Regions from separate parts of the Blautia sp. CAG:237 genome, predicted to be linked through region 1. Evidence: riboswitches for the same ligand, from Rfam matches in the RefSeq annotation. Region 1 holds a riboswitch; the other holds the start of a gene.
What was found. A riboswitch is a leader RNA that binds a small molecule or an ion and turns the genes downstream of it on or off. The one in region 1 is predicted to bind thiamine pyrophosphate.
Positions count from the first base shown of each region.

Region 1 (7,409 bases):
TTTGGCGATATCTGCCGCATGGGCTGCGATCTTGGAAGCGATGATTCCCTGTTTAACATCATCAACATTCGGAAGTGCCAGATGTTCAGCCGGTGTTACATAGCAGAGGAAAGCAGCTCCGTTCATAGCGGCAACGGCACCACCGATCGCTGCTGTGATGTGGTCATAGCCAGGTGCGATATCTGTAACGAGAGGTCCAAGTACATAGAATGGAGCACCCATGCAGATAGTCTGCTGTACTTTCATGTTGGCTGCAACCTGATCGAGAGGAACGTGTCCCGGTCCCTCGACCATAACCTGTACGTTGTGATCCCATGCGCGTTTGGTGAGTTCACCAAGACGGACAAGCTCCTCGATCTGGCATACATCAGTAGCGTCAGCAAGGCATCCCGGACGGCAGGCATCTCCGAGGGAGATCGTCACGTCATGCTCTTCACAGATATCAAGGATCTCATCGAAGTATTCATAGAACGGGTTTTCTTCGCCGGTCATGCTCATCCATGCGAAGACAAGGCTTCCGCCACGGCTTACGATATTCATTTTACGTTTGTGCTTCTTGATCTGTTCGATAGTCTTGCGGGTGATTCCACAGTGAAGAGTAACGAAGTCAACGCCATCTTCTGCGTGCAGACGGATCACATCGATGAAATCATGAGCAGTCAGTTCAGAGAGGTCTCTCTGATAGTGGATGACACTGTCATATACCGGAACAGTTCCGATCATTGCCGGACATTCATGTGTCAGTTTCTGACGGAATGGCTGTGTGTTTCCATGGCTGGAGAGGTCCATGATCGCTTCAGCACCGAGGTCTACGGCTTTCATGACTTTCTGCATTTCAATGTCATAATCCTTGCAGTCTCTGGATACACCAAGGTTTACATTGATCTTGGTGCGGAGCATGCTTCCGACACCTTCCGGGTTCAGGCAGGTGTGGTGTTTGTTCGCACAGATGGCAACCTTACCTTCTGCTACGAGCTGCATCATTTTTTCTACAGGCATGTGTTCCTTTTCTGCAACGGTTTTGATCTGTGGTGTTACGATGCCTTTTCTTGCGGCATCCATCTGAGTTGTATACTGAGTCATAAGTTTCCTCCTGTTTATGTAAAATTTAAAAGTGTTTAATTGTAAAAATAAGAAGTATGCTGTCCACCGAGGGCATGGTCTACCGGTCCGTGACCATTTCCGAGATCAAGGTTTACCCGGAGTGCTTCTGTAAGATATTCCTTGGCTTTGGCAACAGAATCACCGAGGGAATATCCCTTGGCGAGAGTGGCTGCGATCGTGCTGGAAAGCGTGCAGCCTGTTCCGTGTGAATTCGGATTGTCAATACGTTCACCTTTGATCCAGAGCGTTTCGTCTCCGGTGTAGAGGAGATCGTTTGCATGGTCGGTTCTGTGTCCGCTTTTGAGAAGAATCGCACAGTGGAATCTTGCAAAAAGCTCCCGGCATGCGTGTTCCATGGAACTGTCATCATTGATGAGAAGTCCGGTCAGAACCTCAGCCTCCGGGATATTCGGTGTGATGAGCTCTGCCAGCGGGAAAAGTTCTGCCTTGAGTGTTTCTTCGGCTTCCGGTTCCATCAGACGATGTCCGCTTGTAGACACCATGACCGGATCCAGGACAATATGTTCCGGTTTGTACTGGCGGAGTTTGGCAGCAACACATTCCATAGCCTCCGGGGACGGAAGCATGCCGATCTTGACGGCATCCGGGAAAATATCAGAAAATACGGCATCCATCTGTGCGGCGATAAAATCAGCCGGTGTTTCCAGAATCCCATATACTCCGGTAGTGTTCTGGGCAGTCAGGGCAGTGATCACACTGGAAGCGTAGACACCGTTCATGGTGATCGCCTTGATATCCGCCTGAATGCCTGCGCCGCCGCTGGAATCGCTTCCTGCGATAGTCAGTACTGTTTTCTTTTTCATAGTGGTTCTCCTCCTGTTGCAAATAATTTTTTTATAAACGAGCGGAAAAAAATATTTTCTGCTCGGTCATATCCATGAGTGACATGTGGAACTGTCCGATGCCGCCGCTATTCTGATCTGTATGTCTTCCGGCTTCCTCTGAAATTTCCTTCCAGAGCTGACCGGCCGTGGACGCTGCCTCGAAGGCAGATGCTTCGCTGCAACAGAACAGGGCACACAGGGCAGAGAGCATGCAGCCGCCGCCCGTGATCCGGCAGAGCCTTGGATCGCCGCCACTAAGCAAAATGGTCTGTTCGCCGTCTGATACGACATCTGTTTTTCCTGTAATAAAAAAGGTGCAGTTATAAAGTCTGGAAGCAGTCCGCGCGAGTTGTGTCAGGTTCTGCGCATCCATATGCAGGCTGCTTTCCACGCCGCCGTGGGAAAAATGTGTTTCCTGTTCCGAATGAAAAGAACAGAGTACAGCCGCTTCTTCCTGATTGCAGCGGACCACAGCCGGATGCACATGATCCAGAAGCTTCCGGAGTTCTCTCCGGCGAAAAGAACTTCCGCCCACACCGACCGGATCGAGAACAACAGGATGACCAAGCTGATTGGCACGTTTCCCGGCAAGGATGCACGCCCGGATCTTGGCTTCATCAGGGACACCGGTGTTGAGAAGGGTTCCCTGACAGAAAGTAGTGATCTCAGCAGCCTCCTGTTCATCCTGCGCCATCACGGCACTTCCGCCGGCAGCGAGAAGGATGTTTGCAACATCATTCATCGTGACCGGATTGGTCAGACAGTGGATCTTTGGTTGTTTCCTAAGGATCGCAGCCAGAATTTCGTTTCTTTCCATAAATTACCTCATTACTGTGTCAAGCACCTGGCTTTTCTCGAAGATGCGGAGAAGCACATAGGCGAGGATGCTGCCTGCCAGAGTGGAGATAAAGAACGGGATCATGTATACCGTAAATCCGGCAGGGGCAAGTCCCATAGCGAAACGTGCAACCGGGTAAGCGGCAAGTCCGCCGAGAACGCCGGTTCCAAGTGCTTCCGCAGCACAGGTGAGACTTAATTTTCTGGTGAAATGGTACATAAGTCCACAGCACAGGGCTCCGACCATGCTTCCCGGAAAAGCAAGAAAACTTCCGATCCCGAGCAGATTTCGGATCAGGCTTGCACAGAATGCAATGCCGATCCCCCACCACGGTCCGAGAAGGACGGCAGAGAATACATTGACCATATGCTGTACCGGAGCACATTTGCTTCCGGCAACCGGAACACTTAAGAAGCTTCCAACTACGGCTGCTGCTGTCAGTACACCGGCAACGGCGAGCTTCTGTGCGGCATGTGTATTGCTCTTTGACATTGGTTTGACCTCCTTTGTTAATTATGAAACATCTGGTCTGAAAAATTAGCGCAAAAAAAGGAGAAATCCGCGGGGAAATTCTCCTGAAAAATCTTCGGTATTTCCCTACGTTGGCATTATCCAAATCAGGTTATGGGTCGAAACCAGTCAGTTTCCTCTCAGCCAGCTTCAGCCAGCTCCCCTGTTTCATATATTTTACGCTACTATTATACAGCCCATTACAGGATATGACAAGAAAAAATTCGGACCGCTTTTTATAAAAAACGGACACAGACCGGACATTGAAAAAGACTTCGACCTGTGATATCCTATAATGGAGTATATCCCGAAGTGAGGAGGATCAGAATAAATATGAAAGTTTCATCATTATTAGAGAGATTGGAATATACCTGCTGCCAGGGCAGCGTGGAGCAGGAAGTCAGTACTGTAGAGTATGATTCCCGCAAAGTGATCGAGAATTCTCTGTTCATCTGTATCAAAGGTGCAGTTGTGGACGGACATAAATTTGTACCGGATGTAGTTGCGAAAGGAGCAAAGACACTGGTAGTCCAGGACGATGTGGAAGCACCGCAGGATGTCACTGTGATCAAGGTAGAAGATACACGCTATGCAATGGCGTTCATTTCTGCCGCATATTTCGGACATCCGGCAGAACAGCTCAAGACCATCGGAATCACAGGAACCAAAGGAAAGACCACAACCACCTACATGGTCAAATCCATCCTTGAAAACGCCGGATACAAAGTCGGCCTGATCGGAACCATCGAGGCGATCATCGGTGACGAGGTGATCCCGGCAGCCAACACAACTCCGGAATCTTTTGTCGTTCAGAAATATTTCCGCAAGATGGTAGATGCAGGATGTGACTGTGTAGTAATGGAAGTTTCTTCACAGGGACTGATGCTTCACAGAACACAGGGCTTTGTTTTTGACTACGGTATCTTTACAAATATCGAACCCGATCATATCGGACCGAACGAGCACAGAGATTTCGCACATTATCTTGCCTGCAAATCCATGCTTCTCCGCCAGTGCAAAGTCGGCATCGTAAACCGCGATGATGAGCACTTTGAGAAGATTATCGAAGGCCATACCTGCAATCTGGAGACTTATGGATTTTCACCGGAGGCAGACCTTCGCGCAGAAGATGCACATATGGTCGGCGGCAAGGGATATCTGGGAATTTCCTACCATGTCAAAGGTCTTATGGACTTCCCGGTAGAAATCGATATTCCAGGTAAATTCAGCATTTACAATTCCCTGACTGCGATCGCCATCTGCCGTCATTTCAAGGTTTCCCAGGAAAACATCATCAAAGCTCTCAAAGTAGCGAGAGTCAAAGGGCGTATCGAGATGATCAAGGTATCCGATGAGTTTACTCTGATGATCGACTATGCACACAATGCGATGGCGCTGGAGAGTCTTCTCACAACTCTGAGAGAATATCATCCGCACAGACTGGTGTGCCTGTTCGGCTGTGGAGGAAACCGTGCAAAATCCCGTCGTTATGAAATGGGTGAGGTTTCCGGAAGAATGGCAGATCTGACTATCATTACTTCAGACAACCCGAGATTCGAGGAGCCACAGGCGATCATCGACGACATCAAGACAGGAATTGCCAAAACAAACGGCAAATACGTAGAGATCTGTGACCGTAAGGAAGCGATCGCCTATGCGATCCATCATGGAGAGCCGGGCGATATCATTGTCCTTGCCGGAAAGGGACATGAAGATTACCAGGAGATCAAAGGAAAGAAGTATCCTATGGATGAAAGAGTTCTGATCGCAGAGATTCTGAAGGAGGATCAGGAAAAAGATCAATGATGTATGCAGATATCATTGTAGATATTTCCCATGAGAAACTGGATCGGAGTTTTCAGTACCGCGTTCCGCAGGAACTGGAAAGCCAGATCCATATAGGAATGGTGGTATCCATTCCTTTTGGAAATGGAAATCATGAGCGCAGAGGTTATGTGATCGGACTTTCCCGGGAGCCCAAGCTGGCCCCGGTAAAGATCAAACCGTTTAAGGAAATCTGCAGCAGCGAGGAAACAACAGAGGAAAAACTGATCGCCCTTGCTGCATGGATGAAAGAACGATATGGTTCCACGATGGCACAGGCACTCAAGACGGTCCTTCCAGTAAGAGAAAAAGTCAAATCCAAAGAAAAACGCTATGTTCTTCTCAATATTGACAGAGAAGAAGCCCTTGCCCTTGCACAAAATCTCGAAAAAGGCAGATGTAAAGCGAGAGCGAGACTTCTTCGGGCACTCTGCGAGGAACCGAAACTTGACTATACCAGAGCTTCGAAAGAACTGGGCATGACTGCGGCAGTGATCGCACCTCTCGTTGAGCAGGGACTTGTCCATATCCAGCAGGATGAAATTTACCGCATTCCGATAGAGGAAGGTTCGATCCCAAGGGAGAAACTGTCAAGTCTTACTGAGGCACAGCAGGAAGTCCTTTGCCAGATTCAGGAGGAATGGCAGAAGGAAACTCCGCGTCCGGTATTGATCCACGGTGTCACCGGAAGCGGCAAGACGCAGGTTTATATGAAACTGATCGAGCAGGTAGTAGCACAGGGAAAACAGGTGATCGTACTAATCCCGGAGATTTCCCTGACATACCAGACAGTACGCAGATTTTATGGATGGTTTGGAGACAAGGTTTCGGTCCTGAATTCACGATTGTCCATGGGTGAGCGGTATGACCAGTTTCGAAGAGCAAAGCGCGGAGAAATCCAGATCATGGTGGGACCGCGTTCCGCTCTTTTTACACCTTTTTCCAACCTGGGACTTATCATAATTGATGAGGAACATGAGCAGACTTATAAGAGTGAGAACAGTCCACGTTATCATGCGAGAGAGGTGGCTGTGCAGAGGGCAGCGCAGGAAGGTGCACATGTGGTCCTTGGTTCAGCGACGCCGTCCCTGGAAGCATACAGCAGGGCGGTTTCCGGCGAATATCTGCTGACGAAGCTGACGGCCCGCTTTGAGGATCGTCCGCTTCCGGAAGTATCGGTTGTGGATCTCAGGGAAGAATTAAAAGCAGGGAACCGTTCGATCCTGAGCCGTAAACTGAAGGGTTCCCTGGAGAAACGTCTGAGAAATAATGAACAGTCCATCCTGTTCCTGAACAGGCGCGGGTACGCGGGCTTTGTTTCCTGCCGTTCCTGTGGGGAGGCTCTTAAGTGTCCACACTGCGATGTCGCACTGACAGAACATAACAATGGAAAGCTGGTCTGCCACTACTGTGGCTATGAGAGACCGCGTGTGGAGCAGTGTCCGTCCTGTGGTTCGCCTTATATCGGCGGTTTCAAAGCGGGAACACAGCAGATCGAACAGGTCCTTCACAAGACTTTTCCGAAAGCCCGTGTTCTCCGCATGGATTACGACACTACAAGAAATAAAGGAAGTTATGAGCAGATCCTGTCATCTTTTGCCGCCCATGAAGCGGATATCCTGGTGGGAACCCAGATGATCGTCAAGGGACACGACTTTCCGGATGTGACTCTGGTTGGTGCAGTGGCGGCTGACCTTTCTCTGAATGCGGCCGATTATCGCTGTGCAGAGAGGACATTTCAGCTTCTGACTCAGGCAGTCGGAAGGTCTGGACGGGGCAATAAGCCGGGAGAGGCAGTGATCCAGACATACCATCCGGAACATTACAGTATCCAGACCGCGGCAACCCAGGATTATGAAGCTTTTTACCGCGAGGAGATGAGCTACCGTCTTCTGATGGATTATCCGCCGGCGGCACATATGCTGTCGATCCTTGCTGCGGGAGAAGATGAGGAACTTTTGAGCCAGGGCATGGATTATCTCGGACGATTCGTAGAACGGATCGGGGAAAAATACCACCTTCACGTGATCGGTCCTGCCTATGCATCCGTCGGGAAGATCAACGATGTCTACCACAAGGTCATCTACCTGAAACATCAGGAAGAACGTGTGCTGATGGACATCAAGGATAAAGCAGAAAAATATATCGAAGTAAATTCCGGTTTCCGGAAATTATATATACAGTTTGATTACAGCTAGTGTACTGCGTCATTCTGCGAAATGTGAGTGATACAGTACACTAATATATAAAGGACAAAAGAAAGGAAGAAAGAAATGGCACTCAGAACA
Region 1 covers NZ_FR886763.1:26,308-33,716, reverse strand. The annotation lists gene thiC (phosphomethylpyrimidine synthase ThiC) at 1-1,083, opposite strand, end outside; gene thiD (bifunctional hydroxymethylpyrimidine kinase/phosphomethylpyrimidine kinase) at 1,119-1,928, opposite strand; gene QZL69_RS11525 (hydroxyethylthiazole kinase) at 1,960-2,766, opposite strand; gene thiW (energy coupling factor transporter S component ThiW) at 2,770-3,279, opposite strand; TPP riboswitch at 3,365-3,472, opposite strand; gene QZL69_RS11515 (UDP-N-acetylmuramoyl-L-alanyl-D-glutamate--2,6-diaminopimelate ligase) at 3,631-5,103, shown strand; gene priA (replication restart helicase PriA) at 5,100-7,319, shown strand; gene def (peptide deformylase) at 7,395-7,409, shown strand, end outside.

Region 2 (7,409 bases), on a different contig from region 1:
TTGAGTTTCGGTCAGAAAAAGCGTGTGACGATTGCAAGTGTACTTGTGCAGGACCCGGAACTGATCATCCTGGATGAGCCGACTGCAGGACAGGATTTCAAGCATTATACAGAGATAATGGAGTTTTTGCGTAAGCTCAATGAGCGTGGAGTGACGGTTGTTATGATCACGCATGATATGCATCTGATGCTGGAATATACACCAAGGGCGCTTGTGTTTTCAGATGGACAGCTGATCGCAGACCGCAGAGCTTCTGAAGTACTCTGTGATCCGGAACTGATCGAGCGTGCCGCGCTGAAAGAGACAAGTCTCTTTACACTGGCAAACCACTGCGAGATCACACCGCCGGAGGTATTTGTAGAAAGATTTATCGGAGAAGACAGGGAGGTGAGAAGCCATGGCCGCTAAGACTGTATTAAACTATCTGGACCGCGACAGCGTAGTACACAAGATGACAGGAACTACCAAGCTGGCATTTTTCCTGCTGTTTACGTTCGCAAGCATGATCACTTATAATATCTGGGTGCTGCTGGGGCTTTTTGCAGTTAGTCTTGCAGCGTTTAAGCTCAGCAAGATCAAATACCGCGAAGTGCGGTTTATGATGATCTTTATGCTTGTTTTTTTGCTTTTGAATAATGTGTTTATTTTCCTGTTCGACCCGAATCAGGGAACGAATCTGTATGGAACGAGACATGTGCTTTGTCATTTGTTATGGAGATATGATGTGACCGCGGAGCAGATGTTTTATATGCTGAATATCTCTCTGAAATATTTCGTGGCATTGCCGGTAGCGATTCTGTTTATTTCTGCGACAAACCCGAGTGAGTTTGCAGCGAGTTTGAATAGTATTGGGATTTCTTATAAGGTGGGGTATTCTGTGGCGATCGCACTTCGGTATATTCCGGATATCCAGAGAGATTACCATAGTATCAGCCAGGCGCAGCAGGCTAGGGGTGTGGAACTTGGGAAAAATGAGCACTTTTTTTCCAGGTTGAAGAACTCTGTCAATATTTTGTTGCCACTGATACTGACAAGTCTGAATCGCATTGATACAATTTCCAATGCGATGGAGTTGCGTGGTTTTGGAAAAAATAGGAAACGGACCTGGTATACCAGGAGGCCGTTTGCAAGACGTGATTTTATTGCCCTGGGGCTGGGCGTGGTGCTGTTGATTGTAAGTTTGACTGTAACTATTAAGTTTGGACGGTTTTATAATCCTTTCATATAGTAAGGGTACTAACTTTGCTGGGAATGGAAACTTAAGGTAGTTGGATGGGTGTTGGATTTACTGGGAAAACGGAAATTAAGGGTATTGGGATGACTGGTAGAAGAGTAAGTATATATTGGATCAAGAGAAATTTAGGTGGAAAATGGCCTGTAGAAGAGTAAGGTGTCTGGGAGTCCATAGAGCGACCGAAAATAGATGGTTTGAATTGCAATCATTTCTACTCAGGTCAATACAAGCTTTAAAATTAGATGCTGCAGCCCCTGGAATCTTGATTTACGACCAATAAACCAATAGTATGCTAAAATGGCAGGACATCTTCTCCATATAAAAGAGAAGAATCCTGCCATTCTTACATATTGCGATATCATTCATACGAAAGTCTTCTGACCTGAAACACCAAGAGAATTTTTCAAAGGGTACTACATAAGAAAAAATTCCCGTCAAACACCCAGCCCAGGGGTGGCGAGGGGACGGGCGACGTCCCTTCGCGATTTTCTTACATTCCAAATGTAAAACAAATCCCCCAGGGTACACACCCTGAAAAAACCAAATGTCAATGAAATTAACAGGTCAAAGGGCAGTCCCCTTTAATTACTGAATTGCAGCCTTCTTAACCTGCACCAGTGCCTTCGCCACCGCCGGAATAGAAATCACAATTACAGTAATAATAGCTTCTGCAACCAGATAGCTATAATTATACACAATAGGATAAACCGCAGTCAGAGATTTCGGGAAATTTTCCGGCATATAACTCATCCAATACAGATATCCCCCAAGTGCATGAAACGCACCCCTTGCGATAACCGCCGCAATATATCCCTTAAGCAGTCCATGGCTCTGCTTTGCAAAAAATCCCGCAACGCCAAGTGCAGCAAACGCAAGAATATAATCACAGCAAACCTGGAAGAAGGAAAGTACATATGGCTCCTGGATAAACTGCAGGATTCCATAAGCAAGACCGACAGTAATACCGGTTCCAACACCATACCAGTTAGCAACCAGTACAATGAACAGCATACTGCAAAGAGTAACACTTCCACCCCACGGCAGAGTAAAAATCTTCAGATAAGAAGTAACAAAAGCAAGCGCCATTGCCACAGCACAGAACACAAGCTGCCTTGTAGTAAGCTTCTGTTTCTCTGAATGCTTGCCTGCAAAATAGATCGCAGCCAGAAACAGAACGATTCCGGCGATGATCGCGATGGCATATCCGGCTGTAGTCAGCCCGCCGTCACTTGTAACCATAAAGTTAAACATAAAATAAGACCTCCCTCGTCTTCGATTGAAAACAAAGGAGATCATAAATCTCATCTAACGCATCCCTACGCTGGCATTATCCAAATCAGGTTATGGGTCGAAGTTGAAAACTTCCTCTCAGCCTGTCATACAAGCTCCCCTGTTATCAATCCGTATGTAAATTAAAAATCATCTGAATCTCCAGATATGCTCATTATAAACAAATGAAAGGGCAACGTCAAGTTTCAAAAATTTTCCACTTTTTTAAAAAGTTACTATCTGTAAACTCACCCTTTTCAATGGTAGAATTCTATCATCAGATAAAACAAACGGCCGTAACAAAAAACAACTATTTTGCATGTATCAGGGAGGAAAAATAATATGAAACGTAAAGTGGTAGCAGCGGGAATGGCAGCGATGATGACATTTTCAGTGATGGCAGGAACAGGCGCAACGATCGTAAAAGCAGATGACGAAGTGACCTTAAAGGTCTTCTCAAACCTTCCGGACCGTAAAAACGGACAGGGACTTGTAGAGCAGATGATTATATGGAAGAAAATCCAAATGTCACCATCGAAGTAGAAGCACTCGATGAGGAAGCCTACAAGACAAAATTCAAAGCCTATTCCATGGAAGGCATGCCGGATGTTGTAAGCATCTGGGGACAGCCGGCTTTCCTTGACGAAGTTCTTGACGCAGGAGTTCTTGCGGAACTGAATCAGGATGATTACAAAGACTACGGATTCATTTCCGGTTCCCTTGACGGATTTATGAAAGACGGAAAACTTTATGGACTTCCAAGAAACACAGACGTAGCAGGATTCTACTACAATCAGAAAATGTTCGAAGACAACGGCTGGGAAGCATCCATGGCACTGAATGAAGATATCCCGGAGGAAATCCGTACAAATATCCGCGTATTTACCATGCTGGTGATTGACGGCGGCAAGGGAACAGCAACTGACATTGCTGCATGGAACGGCGGCGGATATGCAGTTTCTGCTGATTCCGAAGTCAAAGAAGAAGCTGTAAAATTCCTCAATTACATGTACCAGCCAGACAAACTTTCCAAATATGGATGGGAAAACGGTGTAGGAATGTCTGCACAGGATCAGAGCGCATACATGACCGGAGATGAAACAGAACTCCAGATGCAGTTTGTAGACGCAGTCAACAATGCAACAAGCGTATCCGGTACCCCGATCAACGACTGTGGACCGTCTGCATTCAAGACAAGCATTGAAAGCGAGATCCAGAGCGTATCAAACAGAAGCATCAGCCTCGTACTTCCGGGACTTTTGTTATTCTTTTTTGCAATCCTCGCACCGATCTGTCTGAGTGTGTACTACGGATTTACGGAATATTCCGGAATGGGAACAGCGACCTTCATCGGAATGGAAAACTACAAAAAACTGATGACCGACAATGTAATCTGGTCCGTACTGATAGTACTGATCTGGCACGGCTTTGGATGGGGCATGCTGATCTATTACACAGGGTTCAAAAACATCGACCCGGTTCTCTATGAAGCAGCAACGATCGACGGAGCAGACCAGAAAACGACTTTCCTCAAGATCACACTTCCACTGATGAAACCGGTCATTCAGGTAAACGTGACCATGGCAGTCATCTCCGCATTAAAACAGATGGAGACAGTCTATCTTCTCACAAACGGCGGACCTGGAAACAGCACACAGTTTGCGGCAAACTATCTGTATCAGCAGGCATTCAGATCTTTCCGCTGGTATGGCTGGTTGATTTTTCACTCGCAAGCAGCACGGAAATGTTTACAAGCGGACTTCTCATCATCCCGCAGAAGATCCAGTGGGGAAATTATGTCAAAGCATTTGTAGACGGACACTTCCTATTATATCTCAAGACCATCGCGATCTATCCGGAAAACGGCATCCGCCCGTATCTTCGCTGTATGGACGGAAGCACCTATATCAATGACCTGGATGTGGTGCGGAGTACGGATATTTATGGGGAAACCCTGGCAAGCAAAAATGGCATGGTGTGGAAAAGTGTTCCGAAAGGCAACGGCGATACGTATCTTACCAATCGTTCTGATAAGATCGTGCTCTATCGTGAGATTTTTGATCTGACGCAGAAAAAAACGCTGGGCTATATCGCAATCGGTGTCAGCCAGGAATATTTCCAGAATCTGTGCCAGAATATCACCAAAAATGAAAAAGAGAGCGTCCTCATCCTGGACAAAAACGGCGGAGAGCTTGTCAAGACGGGAACTCTTCCGGAGAAACTGGAAGATTATCTGACGGGCGAAGATTTTATCCAGCAGAATTATAAAGAACGTGAGAAACATTTTACTTACGGAGATCATGAAGTGATCTGCACACAGACGGACAAAAACTCCAGTATTGTCTGCAAAGTCGTCCCGGCATATGGTCTGCAGATGCAGGTGCAGGATATCGCCTATATGCCGTTGATCTTGCTGATCGGTATGCTGATCGGACTGATGCCGCTTTTGATGATCATTTCAAATCTGGTGACCAAGCCGCTGCGCAGGCTGTGCGAAGCGATCAATGAATTTTCTACCGGTGATTTTGAGCAGCAGGTAGAGGTCATGACACACGATGAAGTAGGAGAAGTGGCGGAATGTTTTAACAAGACCACCGGAGAGCGAAATCACGGCGGCAAGCTGAAACCGGAATACCGCAAACGCTGGGCAGAATATATCTGCCGATATATCGAAGAATACAGGAACAGAGGCTATCACGTCACCAAACTGACGATGCAGAACGAGCCAAAAGCAGTTCAGACCTGGGATTCCTGCATTTATACAGCAGAAGAGCAGAAAGAATTTCTCCGGGATTATCTCTGACCGTCACTTAAAGCACACGGCCTGGATGACATCGGGATTTATCTGTGGGATCACAACAAAGAGCGTGTTTTTGAATGGGCAGAGACGATCATTGATACAGAGACGACCAGTATGATCCGTGGAATGGCATTTCACTGGTACAGTGGAGATCATTTCGAAGCACTGCGCATGATCCGTGAGAAGTACCCGGACAAGCAGCTCCTTCTCTCAGAAGCCTGCATTGAATACAGCAAGTTTTCTGCAGACGATTATCTGAACAATGCACAGAAATATGCCTACGACATGATGGAAAATCTCAACGAAGGGATGAACACCTTCCTCGACTGGAACCTGATCCTGAACGAAGAGGGCGGTCCGAACCATGTAGGAAACTTCTGTGATGCGCCATACCTCTTTGACCGTGACAGTAAAGAACTTAAAGAAAGCAATATCCTCGGCTATCTCTGGCATTTCACCCATTTCCTTGAGCCGGGAGCAGTCCGAATCGGCGTGAGCAGATACACCGACAAACTTGAAGTAACAGCCTTCGAAAAAGATGACAAGATCACCTTCGTCATCCTGAACCGGACCGATGAAGAACTCACAGCACATATCCGCCTCGGAGAATACTGTACAGAGATTACTGTTCAGCCGAAGTCCATCGGGTCCGGCGTGATGACGGAGTGGAAATAAATTAATAGTTGACATTTCGATAACTATGGCATATGCTAATAATAGCTAAGAAGTGAGGATAAACTTCCATAAGGCAAAACGAAAACCCCCAGAGTTGCCGCTCTGGGGGTTTTCTTGCTCGTTAACGGTGAGCTGTTCCGTTTAGGCTGTTGCTGCCTATCGTCTTCCGCTCAGCCATTTGCATATGTAGTAGCTAGCTACGTTTGCTAACACGGAGACAAGAAATGAGGATAAAAATTCTTCCATAAGATTCACATCCTTCCTGCTGGAGGGTCGGCAGCATTTATAGTATAACACAAAGAAGAACAAAATGGGCGTAAAATATAAAATGTTTAGTACTGAAATATCAAAATGTAATCTTTAACGTTTTCAAGTTTTTTGACTTTAAACCCCAAAAGCACTTGTGTTTACAGGTTACTATGAGCTATACTGAAATGGTATCTGTCCGGAGCCTTATGTTTCGGGCGTATGTGAAAATTGGGAGAGGGTTTAAATTATGATTGTTACTTTAATTGAGAAAATTTACAGCTTTCTGTGGGGAAATCTGGTGCAGATTCCGCTGCCGGGAGGCAGTTCACTTGGAATTTCACTGTTGATCATCCTGCTGATTCCTACAGGAATCTATTTTACGATCAGGACACGTTTCCTGCCGATCCGTCTGTTTCCGGATATGGTAAGTGCGCTGGTTGAGAAGAAGAAGGACAAAAACAGCCTGTCATCGTTCCAGACACTGGTCGTATCGACAGCGACCAGAGTTGGTATGGGAAATCTGGTCGGCGTGGTTGCGGCGATATCAGCCGGAGGAGCCGGGGCAGTGTTCTGGATGTGGATCACAGCACTGGTCGGTTCGTCCACCGCCTTTATCGAGGCGACACTAGCACAGCTCTACAAAGAAAAAGACCCGCTGTATGGCGGTTACCGGGGCGGTCCGGCATACTATATCCATGCATACATAGAAGAAAAACAGCGCAAAAAGAGAAAGAAAGTCGTGCTCTCTGTATTATTTGCAATCTCCGGTCTGATCTGCTGGTGTGGTATCAGCCAGGTTATCAGCAATTCTGTTGTTTCTTCCTTTAAGAATGCATTTTCTATTCCGCCGATCTATACGACGGTTGTACTGGTTGTAGTTGCAGCAGTGATCGTGCTTCGTAAGAATGCGACAGTCAAAGTGCTTGATATGGTCGTGCCGGTAATGGCAGTGTGCTATTTTGCAATCACAATTTTAATTATTGTGATGAACATTGGAAGCCTTCCGGGAGTTTTTGCAAGGATCTTTCAGGAAGCATTTGGACTTCGTCAGGCGGCAGCCGGCGGTTTCGGCGCAGTACTGATGAATGGAATCAAGAGAGGTCTGTTTTCCAACGAGGCAGGTTCCGGCTCTGCACCGTGTGCGGCAGCAGCGGCAGAATGTGATCAGCCGGTTAAGGCAGG
Region 2 covers NZ_FR886689.1:1,636-9,044, reverse strand. The annotation lists gene QZL69_RS02745 (ABC transporter ATP-binding protein) at 1-408, shown strand, start outside; gene QZL69_RS02740 (energy-coupling factor transporter transmembrane component T family protein) at 398-1,228, shown strand; gene QZL69_RS02735 (energy-coupled thiamine transporter ThiT) at 1,820-2,485, opposite strand; TPP riboswitch at 2,528-2,636, opposite strand; gene QZL69_RS02730 (hypothetical protein) at 2,846-3,046, shown strand; partial or broken gene QZL69_RS14075 (extracellular solute-binding protein) at 3,013-3,258, shown strand; partial or broken gene QZL69_RS14070 (carbohydrate ABC transporter permease) at 3,715-4,215, shown strand; partial or broken gene QZL69_RS14065 (carbohydrate ABC transporter permease) at 4,191-4,343, shown strand; partial or broken gene QZL69_RS13810 (HAMP domain-containing protein) at 4,392-5,759, shown strand; gene QZL69_RS02710 (glycoside hydrolase family 30 beta sandwich domain-containing protein) at 5,736-5,978, shown strand; gene QZL69_RS02705 (alanine/glycine:cation symporter family protein) at 6,475-7,409, shown strand, end outside.
Region 2: linked by a shared signal. The riboswitch ahead of QZL69_RS02735 (energy-coupled thiamine transporter ThiT) and the one ahead of thiW (energy coupling factor transporter S component ThiW) in region 1 are both predicted to bind thiamine pyrophosphate.